Regions from separate parts of the Vibrio sp. 16 genome, predicted to be linked through region 1. Evidence: riboswitches for the same ligand, from Rfam matches in the RefSeq annotation. Region 1 holds a riboswitch; the other holds the start of a gene.

Region 1 (4,679 bases):
TCGAGTGCGGAAAACGGCTCATCGAGCAACCAAACTGGGTGAGATTGAACAAAGCAGCGCGCCAAGGCGACTCGTTGACGCTGTCCGCCAGATAACTGCTCTGGCAATCGGTCAAGATAGTCAGCCACGCCCACTTGATCCGCCGCCAACTCCACCTTCCGTTGCTGCTCATCACTGAGCTTTAGTCCAGGGTGCAAACCAAGCCCAATATTTTGTCTGACGGTCAGGTGAGCAAATAGGTTGTGTTCCTGAAATAACATCGCAAAAGGTCGCCGGTGCGGATCTAGACCAACAATGTCACGCCCTTCCACGCTAATCGAACCACTGACTGGCTCAATGAATCCCGCCACTAATGCCAGTAACGTCGACTTGCCCGCCCCACTTGGTCCCATCAAGGCAGTGATCGAACCTTGCTCAACGGAAACATCAAAATGAAACAACTCGTTGTGGTAGTAATAATCCACTTCAGTCAGAGATAACATGATTGACCTTTTTGTTCGCTTTAAACAACGTTTCGATGAGCGTGAAACAGCCAACGCTGAGAAGAAGCAATGTCAGGGAAACGACCGCCGCCGCATCCATCTGATAGCTTCCCAGCAACTGGAACAGATAGAGGGGTAGAGTGCGAAATTCTTGGCTACCAAACAGGGCAATCGCGCTCAGATCGCCAATCGCAAACATGAAGCTAATAGCAAATGCGTGCGCCATCGGCTTTTTAAGCGCCCGCCACTCAACCACTTTAAACCGTTGCCACCCTTTCATCCCAAGGCTTGCACACACATACTGATACTGTTGCTCGACCTGTAGCATCGGCTGAGAGAGCGTTTTAATCACATAGGGAAGCCCCATCAGCGCGTTCACCGCCACGACCACCACAAAAGCCAGACTGAATACATCCGTAAATGAGCGCAACAACAAAAACAACCCAGTCGAAACAACCAAACCAGGGGTGACCAAAATAATGGTGCCGATCAGTTCAATATGATCCGCTTGCCGCGCTCGAGCATTAAGCCGGAGTCGACGACTGGTGATCAAGATAGTAATACCCGCTAACAAAGCGATCATACTCGCTAGGGTCGCCACTTTCAGCGATGCCCACAGTGCATGCCAAAAACGCGGATCTGTAAAGACTTGGATCGCATGGCTATTGATACCGCTGACAATGACCATCGCCAAAGGAGGCAGAACCAATATGGCGGCGAGCCCAATCCAACTGTAATCCCACACTTTGTTGCGCCAATGATTACCGGCTAAATAGGGGTTGTTCGTAGTACTCACGGAGCTTACTGATATCGGTTTACCCAAACGCTGAATGATCAGCGCCATAATGCCACAAAGCGTCATCTGCCAAATGGCCAATAGCGCACCGGCTTGCAAATCGAAATCAAATTTGATCGCTTGATAGATGGCGAGTTCAATGGTCGTCGATTTTGGTCCGCCACCAAGCGCCATTACGGTCGCAAAACTGGTAAAGCAAAGCATAAACACTAAACCACAAACATGAGCAAGCTGCTGCTTCATGCGTGGCCACTCAACCCAAAAAAACTTTTGCCACGCCCCCATGCCAAGATGCGCACAGAGTTTGTGCTGTTCTTCGGGGATGGACTCTAAAGATTGCAGTAAAAGCCGACTCGCATAGGGCAAATTAAAAAACAGGTGCGCCAGTAAAATACCGTTCAAACCATAAATCGAAAAAGGCAGTTTGCTATCAAAGTAGGCAAAACCATCGGCCAGTAAACCACTATTGCCATAAATGGCAAGCAAGCCAAATACGCCGACTAAGACAGGCAATACCAACGTGGTTGCGAACAGTTTCAACAACAGGTTTTTACCCAGAAATTGACGACGAGAAAGCGCGTGAGCTACTGGTATGGCGAGCCCAACACTTAACAGCGTCGAGAGAAAAGATTGGTAAAAACTGAACTTGGTAACGTGGCGATAGTAGGGGTCTTGCCACACCTGAGCAAGATTTAAAGAGGGCGCTTCAATCAGTAAAGCGGCTAAGGCTGAAATAACAAAGGTCGCGATAAACATCGCGACCCATAAGCCTATCTTGGGAATGCTACGCAAGAAATACCCTTAGAACGTCAGCGCACTTTGCCATTCACGGATCCAAGTTTTACGGTTTTCCGCAACTTTATCCGCACTGAAGCTCAATGCCTTGTTTGGCACAGTCAAGGTTTCAAATCCTTGTGGTAACTCTACGCTTGTTACTGGGTACATCCAGTTACCCGTTGGCATCACAGATTGGAACTCATCACTGAGAATGAATGCCATAAATTGATCTGCAAGAGCCTGATTATTCGATCCTTTCACCTTTGCTGCCACTTCAACTTGCGTGTAGTGACCTTCCGCAAAATCGGCTGCAGCAAACTTCGCATCCCCTTCAGCGATCAAGTGATACGCAGGTGAGGTGGTGTAAGAGAGAACCAAATCAGACTCCCCTTCTAAGAACATGGAGTACGCTTCTGACCATCCCTTAGTCACAGTGACGGTCTTCTTCGCAAGATTTTGCCATGCTTGAGTCGCTTCATCACCATACACCGACTTCATCCACAACATCAGACCTTGACCCGGTGTTGAGGTACGCGGGTCTTGATAAATCACCTTTAAGTCATCACGAGAATCCACCAACTCTTTGAGGCTTTTTGGTGGATTCGCGAGTTTTTCTTTGTTGTAGACAAACGCAAAATAGCCGTAATCGTAAGGGACAAAAGTGCTATCGTTCCAACCATTTGGCAGTGTCACTGAAGTCGTATCGACACTGTGCTCAGCGAGTAGGCCTGTCTTTTTTGCTTCCGCCATCAAGTTGTTGTCTAAACCAAGAACGATGTCAGCTTTGCTGTTCTCCCCTTCTAGACGTAGGCGGTTAAGGATAGAGACACCGTCGTCTAGCGCGACAAAGTTCACGTCACAACCGCATTGAGCTTCAAAAGCTTTTTCGACTTTAGGACCTGGGCCCCAATCGGCTGCGAAAGAGTCATAAGTGTAAACCGTCAGCGCTTTTTCTGCGGCGGTAACGGAAAATGAAGATAGTGTGGCCAACGCAACTGCGCTGAATGAAATGGTGCTCAGAGTGGTTTTCACTGCTCGCTCTCTCCTTGTTGAGCGGCACAGGTTTGAGGGACAATTGAAATGAAAATCAGCATGTCCTAACTCAATTCCTACGCCAGCATTATCTGGTTCAGGTCTACGGGTCCCGCACACTTACCGCTACATGGTAAGGGTTCGATCTCAGCTTCATTGACTCAATGAATAGCTCCCCGATGAGTATCGGCTTGATTGTAATAGTTATGAGACTCAATAGCTAGAGTCGTTCCTCTCACCATCAATCTCGGTGATCATATCCCCAGCGAGGAACCAAACCTTGTTCCACACCCAGATGATCCAAAATACGAGCGACCATAAAATCGATCAAATCCTCAATCGACTTGGGCTGATGATAAAAACCGGGCGCCGCTGGCATGATCGTAACGCCCATTTGGGACAATTTGTGCATATTCTCAAGGTGTAACGTCGAGAACGGGGTTTCACGAACAACCAACAATAGTTGACCGCGCTCCTTCATCACCACATCGGCTGCGCGTTCAATCAGATTATCAGACATGCCGTGGGCGATCGCTGCCACACTGCCTGCAGAGCAAGGGCAAACCACCATCTGCTTCGGCGCCGCAGAGCCCGACGCCACCGGAGAGAACCAATCGTCCTTACCACAGACAATCAGTTTGTCAGCGTCACACTTTAGGTGTTCGACCAACGCTTGCTTGGCCGACTCAGGGTTTGCAGACAACTTTAGGCCGTGCTCTGTGGCTAACACAACGCGGGCAGCTGAGGAGATCAAAAGAAAAACTTGGTAGTCGGCAGCGATCAAGCACTCTAGCAGGCGCAGCCCATAAGGCGCACCAGATGCCCCCGTGAAGGCCAATGTGATCGCTTTCTGTTTATTGTTCATTGAATGCATACTTCTTTGCTAATTTGCTTTGTTCGCCAATTGGTCGAGTAATTTACCGTGAATGCCTTCAAAGCCACCGTTACTCATCACCAGAATCTGATCGCCGGTCTGAGCCTCAGCAACTATCATCTCGACAAGCGCATCGACATCTTTAGATGTCCAAGCGGGTTGAGTGCATTGCTGTGCCACATCCTCCACAGACCAATCAATGGAGTCAGGCTGATAGAGGAATACAGAATCAGCGGCGCGCAAAGATGCAGCCAGTGTCTCTTTATGGACACCGCGCTTCATGGTTGCACTGCGTGGCTCAAGTACGGCAAGAATTCGACGTGGACCTACCTTGTTACGTAAGCCACCCAAAGTGAGTTCAATCGCCGTTGGATGATGGGCAAAGTCATCGTAAACCGTCACGCCTGCGATTTCTCCCTTACATTCCAGACGTCGCTTCGTATTGATGAACTTTCCGAGCGCGTCACAAGCAAGATCTGGCGTTACACCGACGTGCCTTGCTGCTGCAATAGCCATAAGAGCGTTGTCGACATTATGATCGCCCACCAAACTCCAACGCACTTCCCCAACTTGGTTGCCTTGGAAGAAAACCTTGAAGTGAGAACCATCATTCACCACTTTTTCTGCTTGCCAGTCACCCTGCTCGCCACTGGACTCCGTTTCGCTCCAGCAGCCACGCTCGAGCACATCGGCTAAAGCCTTATCTTGTTTCGGAGCA
Region 2 (4,679 bases), 340 kb from region 1:
AAGAGTAACGGAGGAGCACGAAGGTGGGCTAATCACGGTTGGACATCGTGAGGTTAGTGCAATGGCATAAGCCCGCTTGACTGCGAGAATGACAATTCGAGCAGGTGCGAAAGCAGGTCATAGTGATCCGGTGGTTCTGAATGGAAGGGCCATCGCTCAACGGATAAAAGGTACTCCGGGGATAACAGGCTGATACCGCCCAAGAGTTCATATCGACGGCGGTGTTTGGCACCTCGATGTCGGCTCATCACATCCTGGGGCTGAAGTCGGTCCCAAGGGTATGGCTGTTCGCCATTTAAAGTGGTACGCGAGCTGGGTTTAGAACGTCGTGAGACAGTTCGGTCCCTATCTGCCGTGGGCGTTGGAAGATTGAAGGGGGCTGCTCCTAGTACGAGAGGACCGGAGTGGACGAACCTCTGGTGTTCGGGTTGTGTCGCCAGACGCATTGCCCGGTAGCTAAGTTCGGAATCGATAACCGCTGAAAGCATCTAAGCGGGAAGCGAGCCCTGAGATGAGTCTTCCCTGACTCCTTGAGAGTCCTAAAGGGTTGTTCGAGACTAGAACGTTGATAGGCAGGGTGTGTAAGTGCTGTGAGGCATTGAGCTAACCTGTACTAATTGCCCGTGAGGCTTAACCATACAACACCCAAAGGGTTTTGATGGACTCGATACAAGAATTACTTGATTGTGTTTTGAGAGCACAAACAGCTTTCCAGATTAAAGAATTTGCTTGGCGACCATAGCGATTTGGACCCACCTGATTCCATGCCGAACTCAGAAGTGAAACGAATTAGCGCCGATGGTAGTGTGGGGCTTCCCCATGTGAGAGTAGGACATCGCCAGGCTTTAAATTATGGACACTTGCTTGTAGCGAGTACGCCACTGCGGAGTGGTAGTTCAGTTGGTTAGAATACCGGCCTGTCACGCCGGGGGTCGCGGGTTCGAGTCCCGTCCACTCCGCCACTTATCTCGAAACCTCGCTTAATGCGAGGTTTTTTCGAATCTACAATTTGAAAAGGTTCTACAGGGGTGTAGCTCCAATTGGCAGAGCAGCGGATTCCAAATCCGCGTGTTGGGAGTTCGAATCTCTCCACCCCTGCCATATTTAAGGCTCTAGTCGAAAGACTGGGGCCTTTTTACTTTTTTGATGTTGAAGTAATCAATTGGCTGAGCAGCGGATTCTCCGACTTATCAAAAAACAGCGCGAGTTGGGAGTTCGAATCTCTGGAGCACCAGCCCGGTCCACCCCTGCCATATTCAAAAACCTCAGCAGAAATGCTGAGGTTTTTTTGTATTTGAAGCAATGTTATTTATCTTGAGTCTCTAGTTCGATTAAGCCCTCATCTTGTCAGTCTCTTCTGTTTCTTCCATATTCAAAGCTACGGAGCGGGTATTTGTGTGAGCTAGTCAAATTAACAGAGTAACTATTCTCGCTCGTACAGTTCAAAGACTAAGCTCTGTCCACAAATAAGTCATCTTTACACGGAGGAAACTCATTGAAGTTTTCCCTCCATCCTAAGGCTAATACGATAAAGTTGTATGCGTGTATTATTTGTATACAACGGGAAAAGTGATGCCTGTAACTTTTGAAATTTCAAACTTTGATTGAGATAAGTTAGCCATTTTCTGATCGATAAATAGCGAGTAAAAGCTACAATAGTGAGCAGTTAAATATGGGGGTGTCATGGGACAACTGTCTATTCTTGGGTTTATTGCACTAGGTGGTGCATTTGGTGCGTGTTCTCGTTACCTAATTTCTGAGCTGTGTGTCGTATTGCTGGGGCGAGGTTTTCCTTACGGTACGCTAACTGTTAATGTGGTTGGCTCTTTCATTATGGGCTTGCTCATTGCAGCTTTCGAAAATGAGCTGATTGCAACTGAGCCTTGGCGTCAAATCATTGGCCTTGGTTTCCTTGGAGCATTAACAACTTTTTCAACATTCTCTATGGATAATGTTCTTTTGATGCAGCAAGGTGCTTTTTTCAAGATGGGACTCAATGTGCTGCTTAATGTTGTTCTGAGTATCTCTGCAGCGTGGATAGGATTCCAGCTACTTATTAAGAGTTAGCAATACGGCTCTTCTCGTTATTTTTATACAGGTCGGCTTGGTTTAACCAAGCCGATTTTATATACTGTTTTCACTTGTCGGAGTGCCATAAGGCTGAGACCGTTAGTTCGGGATCCGTTGAACCTGATCAGATTAGAATCTGCGAAGGGAACAGGAGAAGAGATCACTATATTTCCCCGTCAGTGATCTATCTATATTCAAGCAACACATTTCGTGGTGTCTTGAAACCTCTTGTCGCATCTTTCCGCCAAGCATTTTTATCCAAACTAATTACAAAGCAAGGAAAAATGCTATGTCGAGTCGCAAGCAAGCGAGACTGGAAGCAAAACAGTTCATTGATACACTCTCGGTACAACCGTACCCAAATTCAAGCAAAGTCTACGTAGAGGGTTCACGTCCCGATATTCGTGTGCCAATGCGTGAAATATCACTCGCTGATAGCCTTATTGGAGGCACGAAAGAAGCGCCTATTTTTGAGCCTAATGAGCCAGTTCGCGTTTACGATACCTCAGGTGTATACACAGACCCAAATCACACCATAGACCTTTACAATGGCTTGCCTAAGTTGAGAGAAGGGTGGATTGAAGAGCGTGCCGATACTGAACTACTTGATGAAGTAAGCTCTGTATACACCAAAGAGCGCCTAGAAGATGAAACGCTAGACGATCTTCGTTACGGCAATCTACCACGTATTCGACGTGCTAAAGATGGGCAGTGCGTGACTCAATTGCACTATGCTCGCAAAGGTATTATCACCCCTGAAATGGAATACATCGCTCTGCGTGAGAATATGGGACGCGCTCAATACCGTGATGAAGTGTTGAATCAGCAGCATCCAGGTCAAAGCTTCGGGGCGAACCTTCCAAAAGACATTACCGCCGAATTTGTGCGTAAAGAAGTCGCCGAAGGTCGCGCAATTATCCCTTCTAATATCAATCACCCAGAATCCGAACCAATGATCATTGGCCGTAACTTTTTGGTTAAAGTGAATGCCAACATCGGTAACTCATCGGTGACGTCTTCGATTGAGGAAGAAGTAGAGAAGCTCGTGTGGGCGACGCGCTGGGGTGGGGATACCGTTATGGACCTTTCTACTGGACGTAATATTCACGAAACTCGCGAGTGGATTCTACGTAACAGTCCGGTTCCGATCGGTACCGTACCAATGTACCAAGCGCTTGAGAAAGTGAATGGTGTTGCGGAAAACCTTAACTGGGAAGTGATGCGCGATACTCTGATTGAGCAAGCAGAGCAGGGCGTTGACTATTTCACTATCCATGCCGGTTTACTACTTCGCTATGTACCAATGACAGCAAAACGCGTTACTGGCATCGTTTCTCGTGGTGGTTCGATCATCGCGAAATGGTGTTTAGCCCATCACCAAGAAAGCTTCTTATATACCCACTTCCGAGAGATCTGTGAAATCTGTGCCAAGTATGATGTGGCACTTTCTCTCGGTGATGGTCTGCGTCCTGGTTCTGTTGCCGATGCTAACGACGAAGCGCAATTTGCAGAGCTTCGTACCCTTGGTGAGTTAACCAAGATAGCGTGGGAATACGACGTACAGGTGATTATCGAAGGTCCTGGTCATGTTCCAATGCACATGATCAAAGAGAACATGGAAGAGCAACTAGAGCACTGTCATGAGGCTCCTTTCTACACACTTGGTCCACTGACGACAGACGTCGCTCCTGGTTACGACCATATTACTTCTGGCATCGGCGCTGCCATGATTGGTTGGTATGGCTGTGCAATGCTTTGCTACGTCACTCCTAAAGAGCATCTTGGTTTACCAAACAAAGAAGACGTGAAAGTAGGCATGATCACTTACAAGCTTGCTGCGCACGCCGCTGATTTGGCGAAAGGACACCCTGGTGCACAAGTTCGTGATAACGCGCTTTCTAAGGCTCGCTTCGAGTTCCGTTGGGAAGACCAATTTAACTTGTCACTCGACCCCGATACCGCTCGTGCCTTCCATGATGAAACCTTGCCTCAAGAGTCTGGAAAAGTTGCTCACTTCTGTTCGATGTGCGGGCCAAAGTTTTGCTCGATGAAGATTTCGCAAGAGGTACGAGAGTACGCGAAAGATACTGAGCAAGTGGCTGCGGATCAAGCTATTTCGATCAAGATGCTTGATGATCCTTTGGAGGGGATGCGTCAGAAATCGCAAGAATTTAGAGAGTCAGGTTCTGAGTTATACCACCCAGCAGCACATGCCGAGGTAAGTGACTAATGAGCAAAATCCTTATTCCGTCATCACTGATTGAACTGACAGGCCTAGTTCAAGAATGTCTGTTGTTGGCGAAAGGACAGGGTTTTAGCATTGAAGACATTGAGTTGGGCATTAGCCCAACTCAATCTATTCAGCTTGTTCGCGACCAACAGACCACACACATAACGACTGATCTTATTGATGGTTATGACTCTTATCGTGAGTGTTCATTTACGCTCTATTACTGCTCTGCTTTATCGGTAGAAGCATGTGCTAAGCAACCGTCGAAAGCGATTTATATTGGCATTGCTGATACGCAGCTATCCGATAAAAAGGAGAATGTGCTTCAGCTTGATATCTGGCGTCACCCAATTAACAACGAAGTGAGAGCGCTTTCTGT

What was found. Region 1 has a riboswitch for thiamine pyrophosphate ahead of thiB (thiamine ABC transporter substrate binding subunit). Riboswitches for the same ligand answer to the same signal wherever they lie in the genome.
Region 2: it holds a riboswitch for thiamine pyrophosphate, as region 1 does, so the genes downstream of both, thiC (phosphomethylpyrimidine synthase ThiC) here and thiB (thiamine ABC transporter substrate binding subunit) in region 1, are expected to answer to the same signal.

What each region holds. Positions count from the first base shown of each region.
Region 1 is NZ_OY808997.1:2,129,698-2,134,376, forward strand. It holds gene thiQ (thiamine ABC transporter ATP-binding protein) at 1-482, opposite strand, end outside; gene thiP (thiamine/thiamine pyrophosphate ABC transporter permease ThiP) at 466-2,070, opposite strand; gene thiB (thiamine ABC transporter substrate binding subunit) at 2,080-3,087, opposite strand; TPP riboswitch at 3,145-3,276, opposite strand; gene U9J37_RS09630 (flavin prenyltransferase UbiX) at 3,329-3,952, opposite strand; gene mpl (UDP-N-acetylmuramate:L-alanyl-gamma-D-glutamyl-meso-diaminopimelate ligase) at 3,971-4,679, opposite strand, start outside.
Region 2 is NZ_OY808997.1:2,466,049-2,470,727, reverse strand. It holds rRNA gene U9J37_RS11290 (23S ribosomal RNA) at 1-638, shown strand, start outside; rRNA gene rrf (5S ribosomal RNA) at 729-844, shown strand; tRNA gene U9J37_RS11280 (tRNA-Asp) at 886-962, shown strand; tRNA gene U9J37_RS11275 (tRNA-Trp) at 1,025-1,101, shown strand; gene crcB (fluoride efflux transporter CrcB) at 1,684-2,067, shown strand; TPP riboswitch at 2,136-2,234, shown strand; gene thiC (phosphomethylpyrimidine synthase ThiC) at 2,360-4,300, shown strand; gene U9J37_RS11260 (thiamine phosphate synthase) at 4,300-4,679, shown strand, end outside.